DNA from 3 places in the Rhodoferax fermentans genome. Region 1 is predicted to be linked to each of the others. Evidence: riboswitches for the same ligand, from Rfam matches in the RefSeq annotation. Region 1 holds a riboswitch; each other region holds the start of a gene.
The links. Region 1 has a riboswitch for cobalamin ahead of RF819_RS17580 (TonB-dependent receptor domain-containing protein). Riboswitches for the same ligand answer to the same signal wherever they lie in the genome.

Region 1 (4,407 bases):
TGGCCCAAGCTCCGCCTCCACTTTTTTGGGGAGGACGCAAATGAATCAAGCTATTGAAGAGACGCTAGTAACAACATCCGCAAACACCATGTCGGTGGTCGACATGGTGTGGCCTGACCAGTCCAATCATCACGGTACCCTGTTTGGAGGCGCTGCCTTGTCGGCCCTGGATCGGCTGGCTTTCATCGTCGGCAGCAAGGTGTTGCGTGGAACGGTGGTCACAGCCGCCGTGAGCCGACTCGACTTTGCCGCACCCGCGCCTGCGGGCCATTTGATCGAATGCAGTGCCCAGGTGATACACAAAGGCCGTCGTTCAGTCACGCTCAGCACCAGTTTGGTGGCGGAGGCGCTGCTCAGCGGCGAGCGCACGCCATGTTTGTCTGGAGACTTTGTGATGGTGAGCCAAAGTCAGTCGGCCTCGGAGGTGCCGCAAACACAGGTGGGCACCACAGACACCCAGCCAACGTTGCCAATCCATTTGGCGCCAGCGTCCGATCCTGCTTCGCCATGGCCCTGGGTCACCGTGGCTGAAATTGTGTTTCCGGGCCATGCCAACCACCGCGGGGTGTTGCACGGCGGTCCTGCCATGTCCTGGTTGGCCAAGGCCGGTTTTGTGGCTGCAACTCGCTGTGTCAGGCGCACCCTTGTGATGGCCAGCAGTGCGCGGATGGACTTCATTGCGCCAGCCCACGTCGGTGATGTGGTGGAAGTTCTGGCCCGGGTGTCACGCCTGGGCAACCGCTCTGTCACGGTACATGCCGAGTTGTGGTCGGAATCACCGGCCACTGGCGAGCGTCGCTTGTGTACCTCTTCAAGCCTGGTGTATGTCTGCGTTGATCACTGACATCAGTGTCTTGCGGCCAGAACACCGCCACGCCTTGCAATTGCACCTGTTGTCGTTGAGTGCGGATGACCGTTACCAGCGTTTTGGCGCCACTCTGGGGGACGCTGCGTTGATCCAATGGGTGCGCGACATGGCGTGGTCTCGGAGTTGTTGGTATGGGGCATGGGCTGGCGCTGATGCCGGGCTGGTGGGGGTTTTGCAACTGATACCCTTGAACGCCAAGGGCGTGTGGGAGATGGCCCTGACGGTGAGACCCGCCGCCCGGCGCTCGGGTGTTGGATCCGCCATGTTTGCCACCTTGATGCAAGACATCTCCTCCTACCCCATCCGTGAGTTGGTGTGTCACAACGGGCACCCTGCCGTTCGGCGCATGGCCGAGGTGTTGAAACTCGCGATGTGTTGTCAGCCCCAGGCACCCAGGATACGAATCAACCTCACAACAGTCACCCATTCCGGGGCGGTCGACATTTGTCACCGGCGTTGACAAGTAGACAAGTTACCTGCTTGGCACCGTTAGAATCGGGCCGTTGGTGCTCGCGCCGTGGTTCACACAGCGCAGTTCAACGGGAAGCAGGAGGGGGCGGCTTGAACGAGCTCAACCTAACCTGCGCTGCCCCCGCAACGGTAAGTGGACGAATCTATTCGGTTCTGCTGCCATCAAGGCCACTGGATGTCGTGACAGACATTTGGGAAGGTGATGGCGGTTGACTCCACCAGCCCGGATACCGGCCAACACGGTGGCTGCATGCTCTGAAAAAGTCTGCAACCGTGACGCCCATGCGCTGTCGGGGACGACGGTGAGGGCACTTTGATGGTTCTTTTAACACTATGAAATTGATTGCTTCTTGTGTGCGCCATGGCGCACCCGTGCGCCTGTGTGTGTCTGCTTTGGCTGTTTTTGCGGCGTTCCCGGTGCTGGCACAAAGCCAGGCGCAGGGTACTTTGGAGGAGGTGGTGGTGACAGCCACCCGGGTGGCGGTACCGGTCACGGATGTGATTGCCGATGTGTCGATCATTGACCGCACAGCGCTTGACCAAGTTGGTCAAGGTTCCTTGCGTGATGTGTTGGCGCAGCAGCCCGGCATTCAGCTCTCCAGCACTGGCGGCTATCGCTCTGCGACGGGGGTGTATTTGCGTGGAGCCTCCGCCTCACAATCCATCGTGTTGATCGATGGTGTGCGGGTTGGCTCCGCCACGCTGGGTTCTGTGGCCTTTGAAAACATGCCGCTGGACCGCATTGAACGCATTGAAATACTGCGCGGCGCTGCGTCTGCACTGTATGGTCCTGACGCGGTTGGCGGGGTCATCCAAATATTTACCCGTGAACCTGAAGACGGCTTGCACCTGTCAGCCAGCGTGGGTGCCGGGTCAGATGGTCTGCGTCAGGCAGGTGCCGCCATTCGTGGGCGTGACGGTGCCTTGGGTTACAGCGTGGGTGTGTCCAAAGAAAACGCAGCCGGTATCAGTGCGATCAACAATCCAGCGGCTGACAGTTACAACCCCGATGCGGACAGTTTTGAGGTCGCCAGTGTCGATGTCAAACTCACTGCGCAGTTGTCGGCTGCGCATGCGCTGGCGCTGAGCGTGCTGCACAGTGACATGGATTATCAGTTTGATGGTTATGCCTATCCTAGCCCCCTGAACCTGACTGCAGCGACCACCGATGCCTGGACGCGCCCGACGCTCAACAATGTGAGTCTCAAATGGGATGCCCAGTGGCAACCCAACTGGAAGTCAAGCCTGTTGCTGGGTCAAAGTGACGACAAATCGGTCAGTGACTATTACCGCATGCGTGATGGCGCATTTGATGCCAACAGCAAGTTCAACACCCGCCGCACCCAGGCCACTTGGCAGAACGACATCAGTGTGGGGGCCGACGTCCTGACGTTCTTGCTGGAAACCCGAACGGAAAAGGTGGACAGTTCTACCAACTTCACGGTCAAGCAACGTGACATCAAGAGTGCGATGTTGTCCTACGCACTGAACAGGCCCCGATGGAACGCGTTGGCGGTGCTTCGCCATGATGACAACTCGCAGTTTGGTGGTTTTGACAACTGGGCGCTGTCGGGGGGGTACAGGTTGAGCACCAACTGGCGAGCGGTGGCCAGCATGGGCACCAGTTTTCAGGCGCCTTCTTTCAACCAGCTTTATTACCCCAACGTTGGTTATTACGCCGGTAATCCTGCGCTCACCCCGCAGCGCAACCGTGCCAGCGAGTTGGGTCTCAAATACCTCCAAGGGAGCCTGACGGCTGGTGCTTCGTTGTACTACAACGAGATCGAGGGTTTCATTGATCCTGCGAAGAACAGCCAAAGTGATCTGGCGGTGCTGCGAGGCGTGACTTTGAGTCTGCAGAACCAGGTTGGTGATACCCGTTATGCCGTGTCCTATGACTACGCTGACCCACGGACCAAACCCGGCAATGCGCGTCTGGTGCGCGTGGCACGCAATGTGTTGAACTTCAATGTGAACCACCGCCTGGGTACGGTGAGTGTGTTTGGTGAACTCAAGCTCTCCAGTGACCGTGTGGATAACGCCCTTGTTTACGGAGGCCCCCGTGATGTGTTGGCGGGTTACAGCCTGCTCAATGTTGGCGCCACATGGAAAATCAACAAGGACCTGAGCTTGTTGGCACGCATCAACAACCTGACCGACGCCAACTATGTGTTGACCAATGGTTATGCCATGCCCGGACGCAACGCGTTTGTTTCCTTGTCCTGGGCGATATAAGCTGATCTGAAACCTGCTCCACCATGACCACCTGTCCCGCTATCCTCGTCGCCGCTCCTGCCTCCGGCCAGGGCAAAACCACCGTGGTGTCTGCTTTGGCACGGTTACACGCTCGCCAGGGGCGGCGGGTGCGGGTGTTCAAGTGTGGGCCGGATTTTCTGGACCCATACTGGCATGCGCTGGCCAGTGGTGCGCCGGTGTATCAGCTCGATTTGTGGATCAACGGCGAGGCGGATTGCCGCGCCCGGCTGGCGGCTGCGGCGGCGGATGCCGACCTGATCATTGTGGAAGGGGTGATGGGCCTGTTTGATGGCACACCCAGCGCGGCGGATCTGGCGCAGCGTTTTGGTTTGCCGGTGCTGGCGGTGATTGATGCGGGTTCCATGGCGGGCACCTTTGGCGCACTGGCTTTTGGTTTGCAAAACTACCGCCCCAACTTGCCATGGGCCGGTGTGTTGGCCAACCGCGTGGCCAGTGAGCGCCATGCGCTGATGCTCAAAAGCAGCGTGCGCGATCCTGATCAATGGTTGGGTGCGGTGATGCGCAACACCGCTTTGCAACTGCCCGAACGGCATCTGGGCCTGACCGTGGCGAGTGAGGTGGGTGACGCGCTGGAGCGGCTTGATGCAGCCGCAGATGCGCTGGAGGCCACGCCGCTTGGGCAGATGACGCTCCAAGATTTGCAGCGCTGGCAGGTCGAGTTCACAGGCGCAGAGGTGCCGCAACCCGCCGCCCCGGCTGTCAAACCGCTGCAAGGCCAAACCATCGCGGTGGCTCGTGACGCCGCCTTCTGTTTTATTTACGCCGCCAACCTGGACTGCCTGTCTGATCTG
Region 2 (4,407 bases), 1.2 Mb from region 1:
CAAGATCAAGAAACCGGTCAAGCTGGCGTTTCTGGACTTCAGCACCTTGGCGTTGCGCCAGCAGGCCTGCCAAGATGAGTTGCGCCTGAACCGTCGCCTGGCACCCGACATCTACCTGGATGTGGTGAGTCTCAACGCTTCACCGCAAGGCCCGCAGTGGGGCGGCACGGGTGAGGTGCTGGATTTCGCGGTGCGCATGTGTCGCTTTGATCAAACCGGGCGGCTGGATCAGGTGTGTGTGCGTGGGGAACTGCGGCCCGCCCACCTGTCCGATCTGGCGCAGCGCCTGGTGGCTTTTCATGAGGCCGCTGCTTTTGCCGCACCGGACACCCGTTTTGGTGAGCCCGATCAGGTGATGGCGCCGATGCGCGACAACTTCAGTGATCTGGCCCACATGCTCACGGCGCCACCCGACGCGAATGTTCTGACCCGTTTGGCACAACTGCAAACCTGGACCCAGGCGCAATTCACGCGGCTGGCACCGTTGATGCAAGCGCGCAAACTGGGCGGCTGGGTGCGTGAATGCCATGGCGACTTGCACCTGGCCAATCTGGTGTTGATCAACGGGGCTGTGCGCCTGTTTGACTGCCTGGAGTTCAACGAGGACCTGCGTTGGATCGACGTGGTCAGCGACATCGCCTTCACCTACATCGACCTGCTGGAACATGGCCAGCCCGGCTTGGCGAACTGGCTGGTCGACGAGGTGTTCAGCCACAGCGGCGACTACCAGGGCGCGCTGTTGCTGCGGTTTTACGCCGTCTACCGCTGTCTGGTGCGCGCCAAGGTGGCCGCCATCCGGGCCAAGCAGTTACATGCCAACACCTCTGAGGTGCTAGCCGACATCACGCTGGCCGAACGACTGGCGGCGCTGCACCCTGTGCAATTGAGCATCACGCACGGCCTGTCTGGCTGTGGCAAAACGTATTTCACCGACCAGTGGCTGCAAACAAATGGACAAACCCCTACGCTGCGCCTGCGGGCCGATGTGGAGCGCAAACGCCTGTTCAAGTTGGGGCGTTTGGCGCAGTCCAACTCAGGCATCAACGCGGGCATCTATGCGCCCGAGGTTCACGCCCAGGTCTATGCCCATCTGCGCGAGCTGGCGGCGAGTTTGCTGGCTGCGGGTTGGTCGGTGATGGTGGATGCTACCTTCCTCAAACGTGCTGACCGCGATGTGTTTCGCGCCCTGGCGGTTGAGCAAAATGTGCGCTTTGCCATCCTGGCGCCGCAGGCCAGTCCCGAGCAATTGCGCGCACGGATTCTGGCGCGCAACGCCGCTGGCACCGATGCCTCTGAGGCGACGCTGGCCGTGCTAGCCCACCAGCAACACGAGTTGGAGTCCTTGACAGATGATGAGAGAGTCTTTGTGCTCTAGCCCTTGATATAAAAGGGCTGATAGCTATGGTTTAAAGAGTATCTCACGGGCTCGGCAGGTGCTTTTTCCACCAGCACCAACAGGCAAACAGATGTCATGTGTGTGTGAAATCTGTCGTTAGAATCATCCCGTTGGTGCTCGCGGCGTGGTTCACACGACGCAGTTCAACGGGAAGCAGGAGGGTTCAGGCTGACAACAGCCCACCTAACCTGCGCTGCCCCCGCAACGGTAAGTGGACGAATCGTCAAGATTCCGCTTCCATCACGGCCACTGAGTGTTTCAAAGACGCTTGGGAAGGCGATGGAGGTCGCATCCACCAGCCCGGATACCGGCCAACAAGGTGGTGGCACGTTCGCGTGTTGCCGTGATGCTCAAGCACTGTCGGGGACGATGGTGAGAGTTGTTTGCCGGATGTTCCTGCCATGATTTTCCGCTACTGCTGTGCACGCCTAAGTGTCCGCACCCAAGGTGCAACCAGGCTGGGTGTCCTGCGTCCGTGTCAGGAGGTACAGCCCGTTTAGCTGCTGTGTTTTTCGCGTTTGTCTGTTGTTCAATCCGTCGTTTTAAAGGAGTTACTCCATGCACATCGAACCTGGCCTTGTTGAAGGCGCCAAAATTTTCCTCAGCTACGCCACCGCCGCCGGTGCCTTGGCGTATGCCGCCAAACTGGCCGTCAGCACCATCAAACGTGATGGCCTGACCGCTTTGGCACTGCGTTCGGCCATGGCCGTTGCTTTGGTGTTCTGCTTTTTTGAAGTGTTGCCGCACCACCCGGTGGGTGTCTCCGAGGTGCACCTGATTTTGGGCACCACCTTGTTGCTGGTCTTTGGTGTGGCGCCTGCGGCCATTGGCTTGGCCGGTGGCCTGTTGGTGCAAGGTCTGTTTTTTGCACCGTTTGACCTGCCGCAGTACGGCATGAACGTCACCACCCTGCTGGTGCCGCTGTTTGCCACCGCTGCCCTGGCGCGCAAGATCATTCCTGAGAGCACTGCCTATGTGAACATTGGTTATGCCCAGGCCTTCAAGCTGTCGGTGGCTTACCAAGGTGGCATCGTGGTGTGGGTCGGCTTCTGGGCCTTGTATGGCCGGGGTGTGGGTGCTGAGAACCTGGCCAGTGTGGCCAGCTTTGGCGCAGCCTACATGACCATTGTGTTGGCCGAACCCCTGATCGACCTGGGCGTGTTGGCATTGGCCAAGATGATGCACCGCCTGCAAGGCTCGGTCGCTGTCGACAAACGCCTGTACAGCGCGGCCTGATCCATGGTGCAGCCCAAGCCCGGATGCGTCTGGTTTGTGGGGGCCGGTCCTGGTGACCCGGACCTGATCACCGTCAAGGGCCGCGGGCTGATCGAGCGCGCGGGCGCCATTTTGTTCGCTGGCTCCCTGGTCAGCGAAGCTGCTACCCGCTGGGCACCAGCGGATTGCGTCATTGTGGACAGCAAGGACATGACCTTGGAGGAGATGTCGGCCTGGCTGATCACCCAGGCGGCGCGCTGCGAGACCGTGGTGCGCTTGCAAACCGGTGACCCCGGGCTGTATGGCGCCTTGATCGAGCTGGTGCAGCCGCTGGATGCTGCGGGTGTGCCGGTGCAGGTGGTGCCGGGGGTGTCCTCGGCCATGGCCTCTGCGGCAGCGGCAGTCGAGAGCCTGACCCTGCCCGAAGTCACCCAGACCGTGATTCTGACCCGCATGGAAGGGCGCACGCCCATGCCTGAGGGTGAGTCGCTGCAGGAACTGGCGGCGCACCACAGCACCTTGTGCATCTTCTTGAGCATCACCTTGATGGGGCAGGTCACCGCTGCGCTGCGTGCAGCGGGCTGGTCGCCGGATGCGCCGGTAGTGGTGGTCCACAAAGCCAGCTGGCCCGGTGAAGAAAAAATTGTGCGTGGCACGGTTGACACCATCCAGGCCCTGTGCCGCGAGGCGAAGCTGGTCAGCCAGTCGATGATCATCGCCAGCCCGACACTGGGCGCCCGGCATTGGACCACCCTGGCCAAGTCCAAACTCTACGACGCCAGCTTCACCCACCGTTTCCGGCAGGCCAGCGTGCCTGCTTCTCAACTTACCCTGGATACCCCATGACCTCTGACACCATTTTGCTGGTGGGCCACGGCTCACGCGAGGCCTCCGGTAACGACGAAATCCTGGCTTTTGCCCAGCAGTGGCGCCAACGTCAGCCGAGCTGGTCGATCGAGGTCTGTTTTATTGAACTGGCCGACATCACGCTGGCGCAAGGTTTGGCCACCGCCGCCGCCAAGTCGGGCCGGGTGATTGTGGTGCCGCTGATCCTGAATGCGGCAGGCCACGTCAAGATGGATATTCCGCAGGCGATTGACGCAGCGCGTGTCCGGTTTCCACGGGTGCAGTTTTTGTACACCCCCGAGTTGACCGCTTGCGACCTGCTGTTGAAGGTGGTGCTGCGCCGCCTCAAAACCGCGATGAAGTCGCTGGACATGCCCGACCCCACCACCACCGGTGTGGTGCTGCTTGGGCGCGGCTCATCTGACCGCCATGCCAATGGCGAGATGGCCAAAATGGCGCGCTGGGTCATGGAAGAAACCGACCACCCACTGGTGGATGTGGCCTTCACCGGCATCACCTACCCGCGTCTGGAAAAAGTGGTGCAGCGCCAGCACCTGCTGGGCATGACACAAGTTGCGGTGTTGCCGTATTACCTGTTCAACGGCACGCTGATGGAGCGCATCGTGCGCCAGGTGGCCAACCTCAAGACGCAGTACCCCACCGTGCGTTTTGCACTGACCAACTATTTTGGGTTTGAGCCCGAGGTGTTTGAGGTGCTGGAGCAGCGTGTCAACGATGCCCGCCTGGGTCGCCCCGCAGCGATGATGGCCTGTGATGGCTGCAAGTTCCGCGAGTTTGCCGTTGAACATGGCCAAGGCGGTCACCTGCATGACGATGGCACACACCACGGCCATGACCATGCACACCCGCACGAACACGACCATCCTCATGAACATGAACACGGTCACCACCATCCCCATCCCCATCCCCATCCCCATGTCGGAGCCCCG
Region 3 (4,407 bases), 1.5 Mb from region 1:
AAAGTTGCTGATCTGTTCTTCGGTAAAGCCCCACATCAGCGTGTCTCCCGATGGTCAGTGGTGATCATGTTGCCGGGTTGGCGCATCACACCCGCCTGGGGCGCTGTGGTTTGGCTGGGGAAAGGGTGATGGGGCATGGTATGGGTCACTGAAGTCCGGCGCTGTCTGGCCAATGCAGCATGTTGCCATAAGCCTGCCCGCAAGCCCTTGCCCACCCAGAAAGACCGCGAGCGGCACGTGCTCATGACACATGCCGCTCGCGGTGGTCTCTCAGAAATGGCTGCAAACCCGTCGGTCACCTAGCTCAGGGTTTGGCAGCGGGTGCCGGGCGGAAGCCCTTGCGGTCACCGTGTCCATGGCCTGGCAGGGCCACTGCGTCAAACACCTTTTGCTGCTCCGGTGTCAGCGCGGCATAAAACGTCCGGGTGGCTTCGTCGTGTTTGGTCATGGCGGCGGTCATGGCCTTCTGATGTTCCTCACGCAAGGTTTTCATCTTGTCCAGGCGCTCAGGCGTGGTCAGCTTGGCCATCTCGACCGGGTCAGGGCGTTGCAGGTTGGCAGCAGGGGCGGCAGGCTTTCTGGCATCCACAAAACTCTTCCAGGCGCCTTCCTGGGCCGGGGTGAGTTTGAGTTGAGCCTTGAGCACGGCGTCACGTTTTTCCATCATGGCCTGCATACGGGCCGGGTCCATCTTGCCCATGCGGTCATGCCGCATGCCCATGCCAGGACCCATGGCCGGGTCACACTGGCCACCCATCGGGCCTTGGGCGTAAACCGCGCCGGTCACGGCCAGCAAACCGGCAATCAGGGAGAGTTTGAGATTCGTTTTCATGATGACTTCCTTTGGGTTAAGCCTCTGACCTGAAAGCGGCATCGGCGTGAAAAGAAGTATCTGCGTCGCATGTAAGCCAGCGATATCACGTGCAACAAGCTATGTAAAGTTGCATGAACCTTGGGCCCCGGATTTGATGGGATGATTGCGGGTTAGCCAATTCAGTTTTCCAGAACAAAGGGATTTTCAGTGTTCAAAAATATCATCATGTACCGCCTTGACGCCACATGGAGCAGCAGCGCCGAGCAGGTCGAAGCCAGCCTGCAGGCCGGGCGTTATGTCGAGTGCGGCGCCAGCCAGGAAAAATCCATCGGCTGGATTGAGCCGCGCGGCCAGGCCAACGGCCCCTTGCTGGAAGCCGTGGCTGGCCAATGGATCGTCAAGCTGATGGTCGAGACCCGTGCCCTGCCCGCCTCGGTGATCAACCGCAAGGCGCAGGAGCGGGTGGCACAGATTGAGGCCAGTACCGGACGCAAACCCGGCAAGAAAGAAATCCGCGACCTCAAGGACGACATCCGCCTGGAGCTGATGCCGATGGCGTTCACCAAGCAGTCCAGTGTGCTGGTGTGGATCGACCGCGACAACCACCTGCTGGTGATCGACGCTGCCAGCCAGGCCCGTGCCGACGAGGTGGTGACCCTGCTGGTGCAGGCACTGCCCGGTTTTGCGGTGACGATGATCACCACCCAGGTCTCGCCCGTGGCGGCGATGTCCGAGTGGCTGCTGAGCCTGGACGCCCCGGCAGGTTTCAGCGTCGACCGCGAATGTGAGCTCAAGGCCGCCGACGAGTCCAAAGCAGTGGTGCGTTACGCCCGCCACCGGCTCGATACCGAAGAGGTTCAACAACACATCCGCGAAGGCAAAATGCCCACGCGCCTGGCCATGACCTGGAACGAACGTGTCTCCTTCATGCTGACCGAAGGTTTGCAACTGAAGAAGATCGCGTTCCTGGACGGTGTGTTTGAGTCGAGCAGCGCCAACCACAAAAAAGACGATGACTTTGACGGCGACGTTGCCATCTCGACCGGTGAGCTGCAAAAAATGCTGCCCAATGTGCTGGAGGCACTGGGTGGCGAAATGCCGGTGGCCTGAGACTTGGTGATGCCGACAGAGCGCCTGTTGGCGTTTCCAATCACTACATTTAGCGTTTCTTGATCAGTTTGGTGACATTTATACGCTAGACTCCACGCTATTGAAGGTTCCCCGAGAGGGGATCAAAAGGGAATCCGGTGCCAGGTTGTTGACCTGAATGCCGGAGCTGCCCCCGCAACTGTGATCGGCGAGCGTTTCGCCACACCATGCCACTGGATGCGTCCGGGAAGGCGGGTGAAACGCGATGAACCGAGAGCCAGGAGACCTGCCTCAATATGTCCTTTTTGATGTTTCTGGGGCGGGGTGTCCCTGACGAGAGGTTGTTGCGTGTTTGTTCACCGTTGCAGCATGTTGTCCAGCTGTTGTTGGCTGGCTTTCCTGCGCGGCGGATGCGGCCCGCTCAAACGCTACCTTCTTGACTCTCCGCCCCCCAATGTGGAGAGTTGCCGTGTTATCCCCTGCCCCATCCAATCCTCACACCGTCTCGGCGGCCACGCATTTCGCTGCATCCGCGTCCTTTCAGGTCATCCGGCGCAACGGCACCGTGGTCGCTTTTGATGCCGACAAAATCGCCCTGGCACTGACCAAGGCTTTTCTCGCCGTTGAAGGCAGCCACAGCGCGGTGTCCTCGCGGGTGCGCGAAGTGGTGGCCCGCCTGACCCAGACCGTGGTCCAGGCCCTGACCCGGCGCTCGCCCGATGGCGGCACCTTGCACATCGAAGACATCCAGGACCAGGTCGAACTGGCGCTGATGCGTTCAGGTGAACATGACGTGGCGCGGGCCTATGTGTTGTACCGCGAACGCCGCACCGCCGAACGGGCGGCCAGCCGAACCCAGACCAGTCAACAGGTGGCATTGCACGTGCTGGACGGTGGGGTGCGCAAGCCGCTGGACCAGACGCTGCTGCTGAGAAACTGCGAAGCCGCCTGCGCCGGATTGGGTGAACTGGTGTCGGCTCAAGCCATCTACGAACACGCTCTGAAGAACCTCTACGACGGTGTGCCCTTGGCCGACGTCTACCAGGCGCTGATCCTGGCCGCGCGGATGCTGATCGAACGCGAACCCGCCTACAACCAGGTCACCGCCCGGCTGCTGCTGGCCAGCCTGGGCCGCGAGGTGCTGGGCCGCCCGGTGACACTCGATGAACTGGCCAGTGTGCAGGCTGACTATCTCCGTGACTTCATCCAGCAAGGCATCGCTGCCGACTTGCTTGACCCGCGCCTGGCCACCTTTGACCTGCCACGCCTGGCAGCAGCCTTGAAACCCGAGCGCGACCTGTTGTTTGGCTACCTTGGCCTGCAGACCTTGTACGACCGTTATTTCCTGCACATCGAGGGGCGGCGCATCGAGTTGCCGCAGATCTTCTTCATGCGGGTGGCGATGGGCCTGGCCTTGAACGAGATCGACCGCGAAGCGCGCGCCATCGCGTTCTACGACCTGATCTCCAGCTTCGACTTCATGTGTTCCACACCGACCCTGTTCAACAGCGGCACATTGCATTCACAACTGTCCTCGTGTTACCTGACCACGGTGGCAGACGATCTCGAAGGCATCTACCAGAGCATCAAGGAAAACGCCCTGCTGCAGAAATACGCAGGCGGCCTGGGCAACGACTGGACCCCGGTGCGTTCGCTGGGCAGCCGCATCAAGGGCACCAACGGCCAGAGCCAGGGCGTCATTCCTTTCCTCAAGGTGGTCAACGACACGGCAGTGGCGGTGAACCAGGGTGGCAAACGCAAGGGCGCGGTGTGCGCCTATCTGGAGACCTGGCATCTGGACATCGAGGAGTTCCTGGACCTGCGCAAGAACACCGGTGACGAACGCCGCCGCACGCACGACATGAACACCGCCAACTGGATTCCCGACCTGTTCATGAAACGCGTCATTGACAACCGCGAATGGACACTGTTCTCACCAGTCGACGTGCCCGATTTGCATGAGAAGTTTGGTACCGCTTTCGAGACCGCGTATCTGGCCTACGAAGCGCAGGCCGCCGCCGGGCAGATCAAGCTGCACAAACAAGTCCCCGCAGTGCAGCTGTGGCGCAAGATGTTGACGATGTTGTTCGAAACAGGCCACCCCTGGATCACCTTCAAGGACGCCTGCAACCTACGCTCACCACAACAACATGTGGGTGTGGTGCATTCAAGCAACCTGTGCACCGAAATCACACTGAACACCTCGGACTCGGAAACTGCGGTGTGCAACCTCGGTTCGGTCAATCTGCTGGCGCACTTGAAAGACGGCCAGCTGGACCAGGACAAGCTGGCCCGCACCGTGAACACTGCCTTGCGCATGCTCGACAACGTGGTGGACATCAACTTCTACGCCACACCCAAAGCACGCAACGCCAACCTGCGGCACCGCCCGGTGGGCCTGGGCATCATGGGTTTTGCCGATTGCCTGTATGCGCTGGGCCTGCCCTATGCCTCAGCCGAAGCGGTCGAGTTTGCCGACCGGACCATGGAAGCCGTCTGTTACC

Region 2: it holds a riboswitch for cobalamin, as region 1 does, so the genes downstream of both, RF819_RS11880 (energy-coupling factor ABC transporter permease) here and RF819_RS17580 (TonB-dependent receptor domain-containing protein) in region 1, are expected to answer to the same signal.
Region 3: it holds a riboswitch for cobalamin, as region 1 does, so the genes downstream of both, RF819_RS10505 (ribonucleoside-diphosphate reductase subunit alpha) here and RF819_RS17580 (TonB-dependent receptor domain-containing protein) in region 1, are expected to answer to the same signal.

Annotation. Positions count from the first base shown of each region.
Region 1 covers NZ_MTJN01000002.1:3,770,573-3,774,979, reverse strand. The annotation lists gene RF819_RS17590 (acyl-CoA thioesterase) at 41-844, shown strand; gene RF819_RS17585 (GNAT family N-acetyltransferase) at 825-1,328, shown strand; cobalamin riboswitch at 1,356-1,592, shown strand; gene RF819_RS17580 (TonB-dependent receptor domain-containing protein) at 1,673-3,574, shown strand; gene RF819_RS17575 (cobyrinic acid a,c-diamide synthase CobB) at 3,598-4,407, shown strand, end outside.
Region 2 covers NZ_MTJN01000002.1:2,543,217-2,547,623, forward strand. The annotation lists gene RF819_RS11875 (bifunctional aminoglycoside phosphotransferase/ATP-binding protein) at 1-1,375, shown strand, start outside; cobalamin riboswitch at 1,491-1,726, shown strand; gene RF819_RS11880 (energy-coupling factor ABC transporter permease) at 1,955-2,632, shown strand; gene cobM (precorrin-4 C(11)-methyltransferase) at 2,636-3,457, shown strand; gene RF819_RS11890 (sirohydrochlorin chelatase) at 3,454-4,407, shown strand, end outside.
Region 3 covers NZ_MTJN01000002.1:2,220,848-2,225,254, forward strand. The annotation lists gene RF819_RS10490 (DUF2788 domain-containing protein) at 1-36, opposite strand, end outside; gene RF819_RS10495 (Spy/CpxP family protein refolding chaperone) at 305-832, opposite strand; gene RF819_RS10500 (recombination-associated protein RdgC) at 1,022-1,924, shown strand; cobalamin riboswitch at 2,012-2,211, shown strand; gene RF819_RS10505 (ribonucleoside-diphosphate reductase subunit alpha) at 2,358-4,407, shown strand, end outside.